Regions from separate parts of the Mycobacterium sp. NGS61 genome, predicted to be linked through region 2. Evidence: predicted binding sites of a transcription regulator. Region 2 holds the regulator's gene; the other holds the start of a gene.

Region 1 (6,849 bases), on a different contig from region 2:
CCGTCATGGTGTTCAACGGCGACGTGCTCTCCGGCGCCGATCTGGGCCAGTTGCTCGAGTTTCATCGCGGGCATCAGGCCGACGTGACGCTGCACCTGGTCCGGGTCGGTGATCCGCGCGCGTTCGGTTGCGTCCCCACCGACGACACGGACCGGGTCGTCGCCTTTCTGGAGAAGACACAGGACCCGCCGACCGACCAGATCAACGCCGGCTGTTACGTGTTCGGCCGCGACATCATCGACCGCATTCCGCGCGGGCGCGAGGTGTCGGTGGAACGCGAGGTATTTCCGTCGCTGCTGTCGGCGGACGACGTCAAGGTGTGCGGCTACGTCGACGCCACCTACTGGCGCGACATGGGCACCCCGGAGGACTTCGTGCGCGGCTCGGCCGATCTGGTGCGCGGCATCGCGCCGTCGCCGGCCCTGCACGGGCAGCGCGGCGAGTCGTTGGTGCACGACGGCGCGGCGGTGGCGCCGGGCGCGCTGCTGATCGGCGGCACCGTCGTGGGCCGGGGCGCCGAGATCGGCGCGGGGGTGCGGCTGGACGGCGCGGTGATCTTCGACGGGGTCAAGGTCGAGGCGGGCAGTGTGATCGAGCGCTCGATCATCGGGTTCGGTGCCCGCATCGGGCCGCGGGCGCTGATCCGCGACGGCGTGATCGGCGACGGCTGCGACATCGGTGCGCGCTGCGAACTGCTGCGCGGGGCGCGGGTGTGGCCAGGGGTCTCGATTCCCGACGGTGGGATCCGCTACTCGTCGGACGTCTGAGCTTCCTCCGGGCGGCGGGCCCGATCCACCAGGTACGCCAACGCGTGATCGGTGCCTTCGGGCAGCGCGTCCGCCGGCCACCAGCGCAGGTCGTCGGACTCGTCGCTGATGGCGATCCGGGCACCGCTCGGCGCACGCGCCACGAACTGCAGGTCCAGATGCCGGGTCGGCTTGCCCAGCGAGCAGGTCAGCGCGTGGACGTGCACGGCAACGAGTTCCGGGTCCAGCGCCAGGTCGGGGATGCCGGACTCCTCGACGGCCTCGCGCAGCGCGGCGGCCTGGATGTCGGCATCGACATCCTGCTCGCAGTGTCCGCCGAGTTGCACCCAGCGGCGCAGCCGGGGATGCAGGGTGAGCAGCACCCGCTCGCCGCTGTCGTCGAGCACCAGGGTCGAGGCGGTGATGTGCCCGGGCTCGCACTCCCGCAGGCACGCGTCCGGGCGGGCCAGCACGAACCCGAGCACGGCCTGGCGCAGCGCGTCCTGGGCGGGTTCGGGCGCCTGCCACCCGGCGAGCAGGTCGATCACCGAATCCCGCAAGCTCATCGGTGGATCAACAGATCCGCGACCGGCGCCGGCTCGCGCGGTTCGATCGCCTCGGCGGGGTAGCCGATTGCGATGGCCCCCAGCGGCTCCCAATCACGGTGCAGGCCAAGCTCTTCGCACACCAGGTCGGCGGCGAAGATCGTCGACCCGATCCAGCAGCTGCCCAGGCCGCGGACCGCCAGCGCAACCAGCAGACCCTGGACGGCGGCGCCGACGGCGACGGTGAACATGGTGTGCTCGGCCTCGGTGCGGGCGGCGTCCGGGTAGCTGTGCGCGCCGTCGGGCACCAGAAAGGGTATGACGACTTCGGGCGCGTCATAGAGAATCTGGCCGCGCGAGACGCGGCGCTCCACCGCATCGGCGGGCTTGCCGTCACCGCTCAGATCGGTCCGCCACTTGTCTTTCATCCGGTCCAGCAGCCGATTTCGGGTGGCCTGGGTCTGCAGCCACACGAACCGCACCGGCCGGGTGTGGTGCGGCGCCGGGGCGGTCAGCGCCTCGGCGACCGCGGCTTCGACCAGCTCCGCCGGCACCGGTTCGCTGCTGAACTGCCGCACCGAGCGGCGCATCAGCTGGGCCTGGCGGTGACCCAGGTCGAGGGCCTCGGCGGTGCCGAGCCAGAACAGGTCTTCGGTGCCTGCGCGCACCAGGTGCCGCGCGGTCGTGCCGTTGTCGGCGGGTTCGAGCCCCCGGATCACCGCCACCGGCATCGCGGTCAGCTTGCCCTTCACCAGGTCGGCTGCCGCCGCGATCTCGTCGGCGACGGCGATCTCGGTGACCACCAGATCATTGCCGTGCTGATCGACGGCGCCCGAATAGTTGTGCAGCACAGCTATTCCCGCACTTCCCACCGCAGCGTCGATCTGGCCGTTACGCCAGGCCCGGCCCATGGTGTCGGTGATCACAACGGCGACGGTGACCCCGAGCAGTTCACCCAGCCGCGCCCGCAGCGCGGCGGCACTGCCGTCCGGGTCCACCGGCAGCAGCGCCAATTCCGATGTCCCGACGTTGGATCCGTCCACCCCGGCCGCGGCCTGGATCAGGCCCAGCCGGTTCTCGGTGATCAGGGTGCGTCCCTTGCGGGCCAGCACCCGGACCGCCTCGCCGTCAATCAGCTTACGGCGCAGGGTATCTCGCTGCTCAGGATCCGGGGGAGCCGGCACCAGGCGGCCTTCACATTTGGACACCACCTTGCTGGTGACCACCACCACGTCACCGTCGCGCAGCCATGGCATGGCGGCGGCCAGCGCGGCGCCCAGGTCGTCACCGGGACGGAACTCGGGAAGCCCGGGAGCGGGCAGGATCTCGATCCTCCCGGCGGTGCCGTGTTCGCCCGTCGGCGGCAGCGTGGGCTGCCCGGTCATACTGTCACGCCAGCCAGTTCCAGCCCGGCGCGCACCATCTCAGCCGTGGTCGCCGGGTCGCTCATCAGAAGCGGGATGGATCGCACCGCCACAGCGTCGATTTCGGCGCGATCACCCTCGTGGATCAGCCAGCAGTCCAGTATCCCGGTGGTGCCGCGCGCACCGTAATGCCGCCCGACGGCCTCAGCGGTGGAGTCCACGCCGATCACCGATAGACAGGCATCGGCCATGCCGCGCAACGGTTTTCCACCGATGATCGGTGAGTACCCGACCACCGGGGCGGTCGCGGTGCGCAGGGCGGCGCGGATGCCGGGTACCGCCAGGATGGCCCCGACGCTCACCACCGGATTGGACGGTGCCAGCATGATTACGTCGGCTTCGGCGATGGCCGCCACCGCTTCTGTTGTGGCGCTAGCCTTTTCGGCTCCGACGAAGGCGAAACTGTGGGTGGGGACTTGGGCGCGGTAGCGAACCCACCACTCCTGGAAGTGGATCGCTTTGCGCGAACCGTCGGACGGATCGGTGATCACCACATGCGTTTCACAGCGGTCGTCGCTGGCCGGCAGCAACCGCGCGCCCGGCTGCCAACGATCGCACAGTGCGGCGGTGATCTGCGACAGCGGGTAACCGGCGTTGAGCATCTGAGTTCGAATCAGGTGGGTGGCCAGATCGCGATCGCCGAGCCCGAACCAATCGGGTTGCACCCCGTAGCGCGCCAGTTCCTCTTTGGCATGCCAGGTTTCGTCCCGATGGCCCCAGCCGCGCTCCGGGTCCACCCCGCCGCCCAGGGTGTACATGCAGGTGTCCAAGTCCGGGCAGATGCGTACGCCGTGGATCCACGCGTCGTCGCCGATGTTGACGACGGCGGTCAGTTCATGACCGGTTTGGTCCGACCGAGCAAACTGTCCCAGGCCGAGGAAGTGTTGTGCGCCGAGCAGGAAGCGGGCGCCGCCGACGCCGCCGACCAACACGGTGACCTTCACACCGCAGGACAGTACCCGTCGCGCGCGGACGGGTTGTTATCGGTAACCACTGTGGCACAAGGGACTTGTGATAATACTGTGTTCGACACGCCCGAGTGCCGAAACAACAGAAACGCCGAAATTCGGTTACGAGATGGTATGGAAATGCGCCGAAGTGCTTGACCAGGGTCACCGGCACGTGTCTAATCACATCAGTGTCATTTCCCGGTTGGCCGGCCGGTTCCGGTGTCGCAGACCGAGATTCGATCACTTGTTCGAATTGGGTATCTGTACATCAGAACAGTGGTAAACCATTCACTCTCTATCAGTGAGGAGGCGGAGTCATGTCCTATGAATACCTTCGGGGCGTAATGGGGGGCACACCGCACACCACGTCCGGCTCGGTCGTGACGTCTCTGCCGACACCGAAAGCACCCGTCCGTCCTCATCTCAGCGTGGTTCCGGATGCGCCCGCCGCATTCGAGCCCGAGCCACTGCCGGAAGTCCCCGCCGACCAATGGCAGGACAAAGCGCTGTGCGCCCAGACCGACCCCGAGGCCTTCTTCCCGGAGAAGGGTGGCTCCACCCGCGAGGCGAAGAAGATCTGCCTGGGGTGCGAGGTCCGTCATGAGTGCCTCGACTACGCGCTGGCCCACGACGAGCGGTTCGGCATCTGGGGTGGACTGTCCGAGCGCGAACGTCGCCGCCTCAAGCGCGGCGTCATCTAGTCCGCCGCACAAAGTTCAGTCGTCGATCGTCGGGTCGATGACCGACGGCTCCACGTCCAGGTAGATCGCCACCTGGGCCACCAGGATCTCGTGCAGCAGGTCACCGAGTTCGACGGTGTCTTTCGCCCGTCGCTCAATCGGCTTGCGGAACAATACAATTCGCGCCCGCGTCGCGTTGCCGCGCACGTCGACCCCGGCGGGTATCAGACGGGCCAGGGCGATCGGTCCGTCCGCGATCACCTCAGGTGGCCACTGCACGCTGTCGGGATCCTTGGCCGCGATGCGGGGGATCTCGTCGACGGCGACGTCGAGTTCGGCTACCCGCTCACCGACCCGTCGCTCAATGGGTTCGTAGGCCTCCAGCACCGCCATGTCGAACCGCTCGGCGCGGCTGCGCCAGCCCGGCACGGTGGGCGGCAGCAACGGGCCGCGCAGATCGCGGCCCCTGCGCCGGGATCGGTGCCCGAACGTCCCGGCCCACCTGCCCGCAGGCCGACCGCTGCGGCCGGAGCCGCGGGAATCGCTCACGCGCCGATGGTAACGGTTGTACATCGTGGCTAGAACCGATGCGCGTGTCCGGCGCTTGAGCGGCGTTTGCGCACGATAGCCTTTCGCTCGTGAACGTACCCCGTCGCTGCTGCCGGCCCGGGTGTCCGCACTATGCAGTGGCAACGCTGACGTTCGTTTACTCGGACTCCACGGCGGTGGTCGGACCACTCGCTACCGCGCGGGAACCCCACTCCTGGGATCTGTGTGTCGGTCATGCCGGCCGCATCACCGCCCCGCGTGGCTGGGAGCTGGTGCGCCACGCCGGACCGCTCAACGCCGAGCCGACCAATCCCGACGAGGACGACCTGGTGGCGCTGGCCGATGCGGTGCGCGAGGGCGGGGTGCGTGCGAGTGCGGTCGTGAACGGCTTCACCGCGCGGGTCGACGGATACGACGGGTACGACGACATCCCACGCGCCGCTGGGGTAGGGGATCCGGTGCATTCGGCGGGAGCTCACGCCACCGGTGTGCTGGCGCCACCCGAACATCGGTCCGGACGCCGGCGCGGACACCTGCGGGTCCTGCCCGATCCTGCCGACTGAGCGCGCCGAACCGTCGATCGCCAACCGGACCGTTCCGGTCCGCAGTGTCGGCGGGCCGATAGGCTGACGGCGAAGAGTTCACGTCGTCAGGAGCACCCCACATGTCTTGGCCCGCCGCGGCTGTCCACCGTGTGATCAAGGCCTACGACGTCCGTGGGCTGGTCGGTGCGGAAATCAGCGAGCCCTTCGTCGCCGACGTCGGTGCCGCCTTCGCCCGGTTGATGCGCAGCGAGGGCGCCGGCCGGGTGGTGATCGGTCACGACATGCGCGACAGCTCCCCGTCGCTGGCGGCGGCGTTCGCCGACGGCGTCACCGGTCAGGGCCTGGACGTGGTGCGCATCGGTCTGGCCTCCACCGATCAGTTGTACTTCGGCTCGGGTCTGCTGGACTGCCCCGGTGCCATGTTCACCGCCAGCCACAACCCGGCGGCCTACAACGGCATCAAGCTGTGCCGCGCGGGTGCCAAACCGGTCGGTAAGGACACCGGTCTGACCGTCATCAGCGAGGACCTGATCGCCGGCGCGGCGGCCGGCTACGACGGCCCGGCCGGATCGGTGACCGACCAGGATGTGCTGGCCGACTACGGCGTGTTCCTGCGCTCGTTGGTGAACACCGCCGACCTGCGCCCGCTGCGGGTGGCCGTGGACGCCGGCAACGGCATGGCCGGCCATACCGCCCCGGCGGTGCTCGGTGCCATCGACTCGATCACGTTGTTGCCCTTGTACTTTGAGCTCGACGGCACCTTCCCCAACCACGAGGCCAACCCGCTGGACCCGGCGAACCTGGTGGACCTGCAGCACTTCGTGCGCGAAACCAACGCCGACATCGGCCTGGCGTTCGACGGCGACGCCGACCGTTGCTTCGTGGTCGACGAGCGTGGCCGGCCGGTCTCGCCCTCGACGGTCACCAGCCTGGTCGCCGCGCGCGAGCTGACCCGCGAGATCGGCGCCACCGTCATCCACAACGTGATCACCTCGCGCGCGGTGCCCGAGCTGGTGGCCGAGCGCGGCGGCACGCCGCTGCGCTCGCGCGTCGGGCACTCCTACATCAAGGCGCTGATGGCCGAGACCGGCGCGATCTTCGGTGGGGAACACTCGGCGCACTACTACTTCCGGGACTTCTGGGGCGCCGACTCCGGAATGCTGGCCGCGTTGTACGTGCTCGCGGCGCTCGGTGAGCAGCAGGACCGGCCGCTTTCCGAGCTGACCGCCGACTACCAGCGCTACGAGTCCTCCGGCGAGATCAACTTCACCGTCGCCGACGCGGCGGCGTGCGTGGATGCCGTGTTGAAGGCGTTCGGTGGCCGGATCCACTCCATCGACCACCTGGACGGGGTGACCGCGGACCTGGGCGACGGCCGCTGGTTCAACTTGCGCAGCTCCAACACCGAGC
Region 2 (6,849 bases):
GACCGCAAGATTCTCGGCGCGCACATCTTCGGCACCAGCGCCACCGAGATGGTGCACATCGGGCAGGCGGTCATGGGGTGCGGTGGAACCGTCGACTACCTGGTCGACGCCGTCTTCAACTACCCGACGTTCTCCGAGGCCTACAAGGTCGCCGCGCTGGACGTGACCAACAAGATGCGCGCGCTCAGCCAGTTCTTGCGGTAAATCTCAGCAGTGGTCGTCGTAGTCGGTTGGTGCGACGTCGCCGGGACCGCGGGCTTCGGCGCGGGCGAGCAGTTGTGCGATGTTCTCGTCGAAAGGCGCGCTGTAGGAGAGGTTTTCGGTGCATCCGCCACCCTCCAGACCGCCGACCACCCCGACGACCTTCGACCCGTCGACCCAGGGCGCGCCGCTCGTTCCGCCGACCAGCCCGGCACACGGCAACGAGGGGAATCCGCTCCCGGTGACGCCGGAGGTGCCCTGGCAGCCGATGGGACCGCCACCCACGCCCGCGGGATAGCCCGTGACACTCACCCGGGTGCCCGGCAGCGGGGAGGTCCCCAGGCTCAGGGCCGCGCCGGCACGGCCCTCCACCGTCCCGCGCGCACCGCTCACCCGGGCGATCGCGTAGTCCGCGCGCGGGTCCCGGCTGCCAGTCCAGCGTCGGTCGAAGTACACCGCGTCGACCGTCCAGACGTCGGCGGGCCCGGGGGCACCACTGAAACCCGGAACGAAGGTCGTCTTCGTCGGGCCCAGCAGGCAATGCGCAGCGGTCAGCACGAGGTCACCGCTCGCCGAGTGCAGTACCGAACCGCTGCACCCGTGCCGATTGCCGCCGTCCCGGAAAACCGCACCCACCCGCGGGTCCGGCGCCACATGAGCGCCCTCGTGCGCGGCGCAGGACGCAAGAATCACCGCCAGGCTGATCGTTGCCGTCACTGCGCGCATCGGTCCCATCCTGCCCGACCGGAGGGGACCGGCAAGCGAATAGAAACCGGTCCGACTGCGTTCTGAGAGATGCGGCGTCGATTGAGGAAGACTGGTTAGGGCAACCTAGAGAGGCCCGCGCGCGAATCCCGGAAGGAGGCACGCTCAATGTCCGACCATCACGACCCAGGCGAGGCGCAGGAATACCAGCCCGGACAACCCGGCATGTACGAGCTGGAGTTCCCGGCACCTCAGTTATCGGCATCCGACGGCCGCGGTCCGGTGCTGGTCCACGCCCTGGAGGGGTTCTCCGACGCCGGTCACGCGATTCGGCTTGCCGCCGCCCACCTCAAAGAGGTGCTGGACACCGAACTGGTCGCATCATTCGCGATCGACGAGCTGCTGGACTACCGCTCCCGGCGGCCGATGATGACCTTCAAGACCGACCACTTCACCAAGTACGACGATCCCGAATTAAGCCTGTACGCGCTGCGCGACAGCGTCGGGACCCCGTTTCTGCTGCTGGCCGGCATGGAACCGGACCTGAAGTGGGAGCGGTTCATCACCGCGGTGCGACTGCTGGCCGAACGCCTGGGCGTGCGGCAGACGATCGGCCTGGGCACTGTTCCGATGGCCGTCCCCCACACCCGGCCCGTCACGATGACCGCACACTCGAACAACGCCGAGCTGATCGCCGACTTCCAGCCGTGGATTTCCGAGATCCAGGTCCCGGGTAGCGCGTCCAACCTGCTGGAATACCGGATGGCGCAACACGGCCACGAGGTGGTCGGCTTCACCGTGCACGTCCCGCACTACCTCACCCAGACTGATTACCCGGCCGCCGCGCAGGCTCTGCTCGAGCAGGTGGCGAAGACGGGATCGCTGGATCTGCCGGTGGAGGCGCTGGCCGAGGCGGCCGCTGAGATCCGGACCAAGATCGACGAACAGGTCCAGGCGAGCGCGGAAGTCGCTCAAGTGGTGACCGCGCTCGAGCGCCAGTACGATGCGTTCATCGACGCTCAGGAAAACAGATCCTTGCTGGCACGTGACGAGGAACTGCCCAGCGGCGACGAGCTGGGCGCCGAGTTCGAGCGCTTTCTGGCTCAGCAGGCGGAGAAGAAGCACGACGACGACGATTCGAGTTAGTCCCGAACGCCTTAACGGCCCGACGACGAGGTTGGCGACATGACCGAGCGAAAACGCAATCTTCGCCCGGTGCGGGAAGTGACCACCCCGTCGCTGCAGTTCCGCACCATCCACGGCTACAAGCGGGCGTTCCGGATCGCCGGATCCGGCCCGGCGATCCTGCTGATCCACGGCATCGGCGACAACTCCACGACGTGGACCGGTATCCACGCCAAACTGGCCCAGCGGTTCACCGTCATCGCCCCAGATCTGTTGGGCCACGGCAAATCTGACAAACCGCGCGCCGACTACTCAGCCGCGGCGTACGCCAACGGCATGCGCGACCTGCTCAGCGTGCTGGACATCGAGCGGGTCACCATCATCGGCCACTCGCTGGGCGGTGGGGTGGCCATGCAGTTCGCCTACCAGTTCCCCCATCTGGTCGAGCGCCTGATCCTGGTGGGCGCCGGGGGCGTCACCAAGGACGTCAACATCGCGTTGCGGTTCGCGTCGCTGCCGATGGGCGCCGAGGCGCTGGCGCTGCTGCGCCTGCCGCTGGTGCTGCCGGCGGTGCAGTTGCTGGGCCGGTTGGCGGGTCTGGCGCTCGGGTCGACGGCTATCGGCCAGGATCTGCCGAACATGCTGCGGATATTGGACGATCTCCCGGAGCCGACCGCTTCGGCGGCGTTCACCCGCACCCTGCGGGCGGTCGTCGACTGGCGCGGCCAGATCGTCACCATGCTGGACCGATGTTATTTGACCCAGGCGATTCCGGTGCAGATCATCTGGGGCCGCAAGGACTCGGTCATCCCGGTCCAGCACGCGTACATGGCGCACGCCGCAATGCCGGGGTCCCAACTCGAAATCTTCGAGAACGCCGCGCACTTTCCGTTTCACGACGACCCGGCCCGCTTCCTCGACCTCGTCCAGCGCTTCATCGACACCACCGCGCCCCCCGACTACGACCAGGCCGCGCTGCGCGAGTTGCTTCGCACCGGCGGCGGCGAGGGAACCGTGAGCGGTCCGACTGACACCCGGGTGGCCGTGCTCAACGCGATGGGTGCCGACGAGCGCAGCGCCACCTGAGTTCGCGTCCGCGAGCCGGCGCGGCTGTCACAGCTGTCGGCGCAGCGTGGCGGACAGATGGTGTTGCAGGGGTTGCCCGACCGCACCCATCTGCAGCGAGTACGACAGCTCGTCCCCCGCGATCCGCAACGACCGCCCCAGGGCGCTGACCTCTTTGGCCGTCGGCGTCAGTCCGATACTGGTTGTCGCCACATCGATTTCGATGACGTCACCGGTCACCGAGTAGGTGCCGACCGCTATTTCGGTGATGCCGCTGGGATGGGCCAGCACCAGCTCCACGTGACCGGGCTGCGGTACCCGAAGATAGCCCGTCTCGGCATGCAACGGCTTGCCGTCGGCGGGGGCCTTGGTCTTCTGTCCATAGCTCAGGAAGGGCTTGCCGACGTGGGCGAAGACAACCTCTTCGAGGTATTCGAAAGGCTGGATCGTCGGATACTCCCCCGCGCCCCGGCCCACCCAGGTACCTAACAACGGCGCCAGCGCATGCAGATCAGGATGTAGTTCGGCGCCCATCGGGGTGCGGTCAGCCGGACGTCGAAACGTTGCGGTGCGCGCGCAGCGCCTCGATCTCGCGCTCGAAATCGTCGGCCGACGAGAAGGACCGGTAGACGGAGGCGAACCGCAGGTAGGCCACCTCGTCGAGGTCGCGCAGCGGTCCCAGAATGGCCAGGCCGACCTCGTTGCTGGGGACCTCGGGGCCGGCGGCACGCACCGCGTCCTCCACCTGCTGGGCAAGTAAATTCAGCGCATCGTCGTCAACCTGGCGCCCCTGACAGGCCCGGCGGACGCCACTGATCACCTTCTCGCGACTGAAGGGCTCGGTGACGCCGCTGCGCTTGACCACGGCCAACACCGCGGTCTCCACCGTCGTGAACCGGCGTCCGCATTCCGGGCACGAGCGACGACGGCGAATCGCCTGGCCCTCATCGGTTTCTCGCGAGTCGATCACCCGCGAATCGGGATGCCGGCAGAACGGGCAGTGCAAGAGCCGCTCCTTTGCCGTACCGACTGGTATCCGGGTAGAAGAACACCCCGACAGTACCTGCGTGCTCCGTAGCGGGCCAACGCTGACCCGGGCAACCACCGATCGGGCGGGTGCTCGCTCAGCCGATCGGGGCGATCAGGGTCTGACCCGCCGAGACCGCACTGGAATCCAGTGCGTTCAGGTCGCGAATCCGTTCCACGACGTCGCGCACCGGCGCGCCGGGCGCCACCCGGGCAGCGAGGTCTTGCAACGACTCCCCCGGTTCCACCCGCACGACCGCCAGGGCGGCGGGCACCTGCGGCGCCGACTCGGCCGCGCCGTCGTTGACCATGCTGCCGAAGTTCGCCATCAGCCCCAGCCACACGGTGATGACGCCCGCAAGCAGGGCCAGTCCGATCGTGGTGGCCACGCTCACCGGGCGTCTGCGATGTGCGACCGTCGAGCGCGTGACGCCGGTGCCGTAGTAGCGAACGGGCGCCACACCCGGGCGTGCGGGCCCCGGTCTGCTGGATCCACCCTGGCCGGCGCGGTACGAGGGATATTGGCGCACCGGCCGCCCAACAGGCCTGTTCAGGTGGCCCTGCGTGTTCCCGCTGCGGTGCGGACCCGCGTAGATGAGTGTCATGCCGTTCCCTCCGGTCGACTACTTATCGCTCGTGTGTTCGACCATAGTCGCTCACGTGTTCGAAACCCGAACATTTGAGCGACGCGTGTCGCACGAGCAAAACGGTAGACCTCACCACCGACAAGGATTTGTCGGTGCAACCAGCTGGGTGACTATCAGATACCCCGACCACGCGGAAGTTACACACTTGTGATTCACTTTATTTCCGCAGATTTCGGCTGTGGTCTGGGCGATGACACGCCCGGTCGAACACATGTTTGAATTTTGAGCCTGGTGCGGTTACATTCAGATCCATGAGCGACAGCAACGACACCGCGGCCGGTTTCGGCCCGGGTAGTGCGAAAGCGACACAAGGCCGGCCACCTGCGGCCGATGTAACGCTGACCGAGCGGCAGCGCACCATCCTCGAGGTCATCCGTACCTCGGTGACAACGCGGGGCTATCCGCCGAGTATCCGCGAGATCGGCGACGCGGTGGGCCTGACGTCCACCTCGTCGGTCGCCCACCAGTTACGCACCCTGGAGCGCAAAGGCTATCTGCGGCGCGACCCGAATCGCCCGCGCGCCGTCGACGTGCGCGGTGCCGACGATGCGGCAGTGCCCCGTACCGATGTCATCGGCTCGGACGCCCTGCCGGAACCCACTTTCGTCCCGGTCTTGGGGCGCATTGCCGCCGGCGGCCCGATCCTGGCTGAGGAAGCCGTCGAAGACGTGTTCCCGTTGCCCCGCGAGCTGGTGGGCGAAGGGACGCTGTTCCTGCTCAAGGTGGTGGGTGAGTCGATGGTCGAGGCCGCCATCTGCGACGGCGACTGGGTCGTCGTCCGCCAGCAGAATGTCGCTGACAACGGCGACATCGTCGCGGCGATGATCGACGGCGAGGCCACTGTGAAGACGTTCAAGCGAGCGGGCGGTCAAGTGTGGCTGATGCCGCACAACCCCGCGTTCGATCCGATTCCCGGCAACGATGCGATCGTGCTCGGCAAGGTCGTCACCGTGATTCGCAAGGTGTAGCGCGCATCCTCAATCGGCTCTGACGAAACCGTTGGCGCGCGCGGCGTCTTCGTTGGCGAACCAGATCTCGGCCAGGGTGTCGTGGTACAGCGCGCTGGTGGGCGTGTAGTACAGCCCGAACCGGGCACTGGCCTTGATGGGATAGCCGTCCGGCGCCCGGTACGGGTCGTCGTCGAGCGGCAGATGGATGGTCGGGCGCACCGCGGCGCTGCCTGCTGGCGCGGCGGTCGGCGCTTGGACCTGCGGGGCGGCCCCGAACGGCGTGTCAGGTTCCACGGCATACCCGGCCGGGTCCGCTGCGGCATGTCGACCCTTTCGCAGCTCGGGAACCGCGACGGCATCCGGCGGTGAGGCGAGATCGGGTGACTCGTCGTCCGCATTGCGCCCCGGCTCGGTCACCGGGTAAAACGCGTCCGCATAATCCTCGCTGGACGGCCGGGCCGGCTCCGTTTCCGGGTACTCCACGAACTCCGGGGGTTCCGGGCTCTCCTGAACGTCCAGGGGTTCGGGCACTTCCTCGAACTCCGGCACGTCCGGGACCGGCAGGTACGGCGCATTCGTCTGCGGCACCGACACCTCCGGCGCGAAATCGTCCGGCGCGACTGTCTCCGGCACGACCGGCTCCTCCTCGGCGAGTTCACCAAGAGCGCCGCGCGACACGACGGGGATGGGCGTGGTGCCCACCGCGTCGGGGTCTTCCTCCTCGAACTCCGCCGACCCGTCCGGATCGAAATGCTCTTCGGCAACGTGGCCGTATTCGTCGTCGTCAACACCCTGCTCGGAGCCGGCCTGCGGGACGGCCCCCGCTCTGGACCAGCTGACCCGGCCGGCGGTGGGGTCTGCGTCCGCCTCTGCCTCGACATGCTGGTCGACGGGCGGGAAACGCTCGGAACCGTAATCGATTTCCTCATGCGGCCAGCGGTCATCGGCACCGGGGTCGTATTCCACACCGAGGTCCCGGTCGCGGTCGTACACCGGCGCATCCGGTACTGCGGCGCGGCGCCGACGCAAACCCGACACCACCAACACCGTCATCAGCACCAGCAGCAGCAAAGGAATGGCCGCGATCAGCCACCACCAGTGGAAGGTGAACTTCTTGCCCGCGGGCGCCG

What was found. The regulator LexA, encoded in region 2, represses DNA repair genes until DNA is damaged. The targets are predictions, from matches to a motif close to CGAACANNTGTTCG.
Region 1: cofD (2-phospho-L-lactate transferase) is a predicted target of LexA. The motif match lies at 3,903-3,916, and genes of this name have one in related genera.

The regions. Positions count from the first base shown of each region.
Region 1 covers NZ_JCALCL010000001.1:718,858-725,706, reverse strand. The annotation lists gene manB (mannose-1-phosphate guanylyltransferase) at 1-767, shown strand, start outside; gene AC5Y3Z_RS03525 (NUDIX hydrolase) at 749-1,312, opposite strand; gene AC5Y3Z_RS03520 (coenzyme F420-0:L-glutamate ligase) at 1,309-2,676, opposite strand; gene cofD (2-phospho-L-lactate transferase) at 2,673-3,659, opposite strand; gene AC5Y3Z_RS03510 (WhiB family transcriptional regulator) at 4,010-4,366, shown strand; gene AC5Y3Z_RS03505 (metallopeptidase family protein) at 4,382-4,801, opposite strand; gene AC5Y3Z_RS03500 (DUF3499 domain-containing protein) at 4,984-5,457, shown strand; gene AC5Y3Z_RS03495 (phosphomannomutase/phosphoglucomutase) at 5,559-6,849, shown strand, end outside.
Region 2 covers NZ_JCALCL010000013.1:31,908-38,756, reverse strand. The annotation lists gene sthA (Si-specific NAD(P)(+) transhydrogenase) at 1-204, shown strand, start outside; gene AC5Y3Z_RS22055 (trypsin-like serine peptidase) at 208-927, opposite strand; gene AC5Y3Z_RS22050 (proteasome assembly chaperone family protein) at 1,075-2,052, shown strand; gene AC5Y3Z_RS22045 (alpha/beta fold hydrolase) at 2,092-3,117, shown strand; gene AC5Y3Z_RS22040 (peroxynitrite isomerase) at 3,145-3,630, opposite strand; gene nrdR (transcriptional regulator NrdR) at 3,641-4,102, opposite strand; gene AC5Y3Z_RS22030 (LysM peptidoglycan-binding domain-containing protein) at 4,221-4,727, opposite strand; gene lexA (transcriptional repressor LexA) at 5,021-5,737, shown strand; gene AC5Y3Z_RS22020 (LGFP repeat-containing protein) at 5,747-6,849, opposite strand, start outside.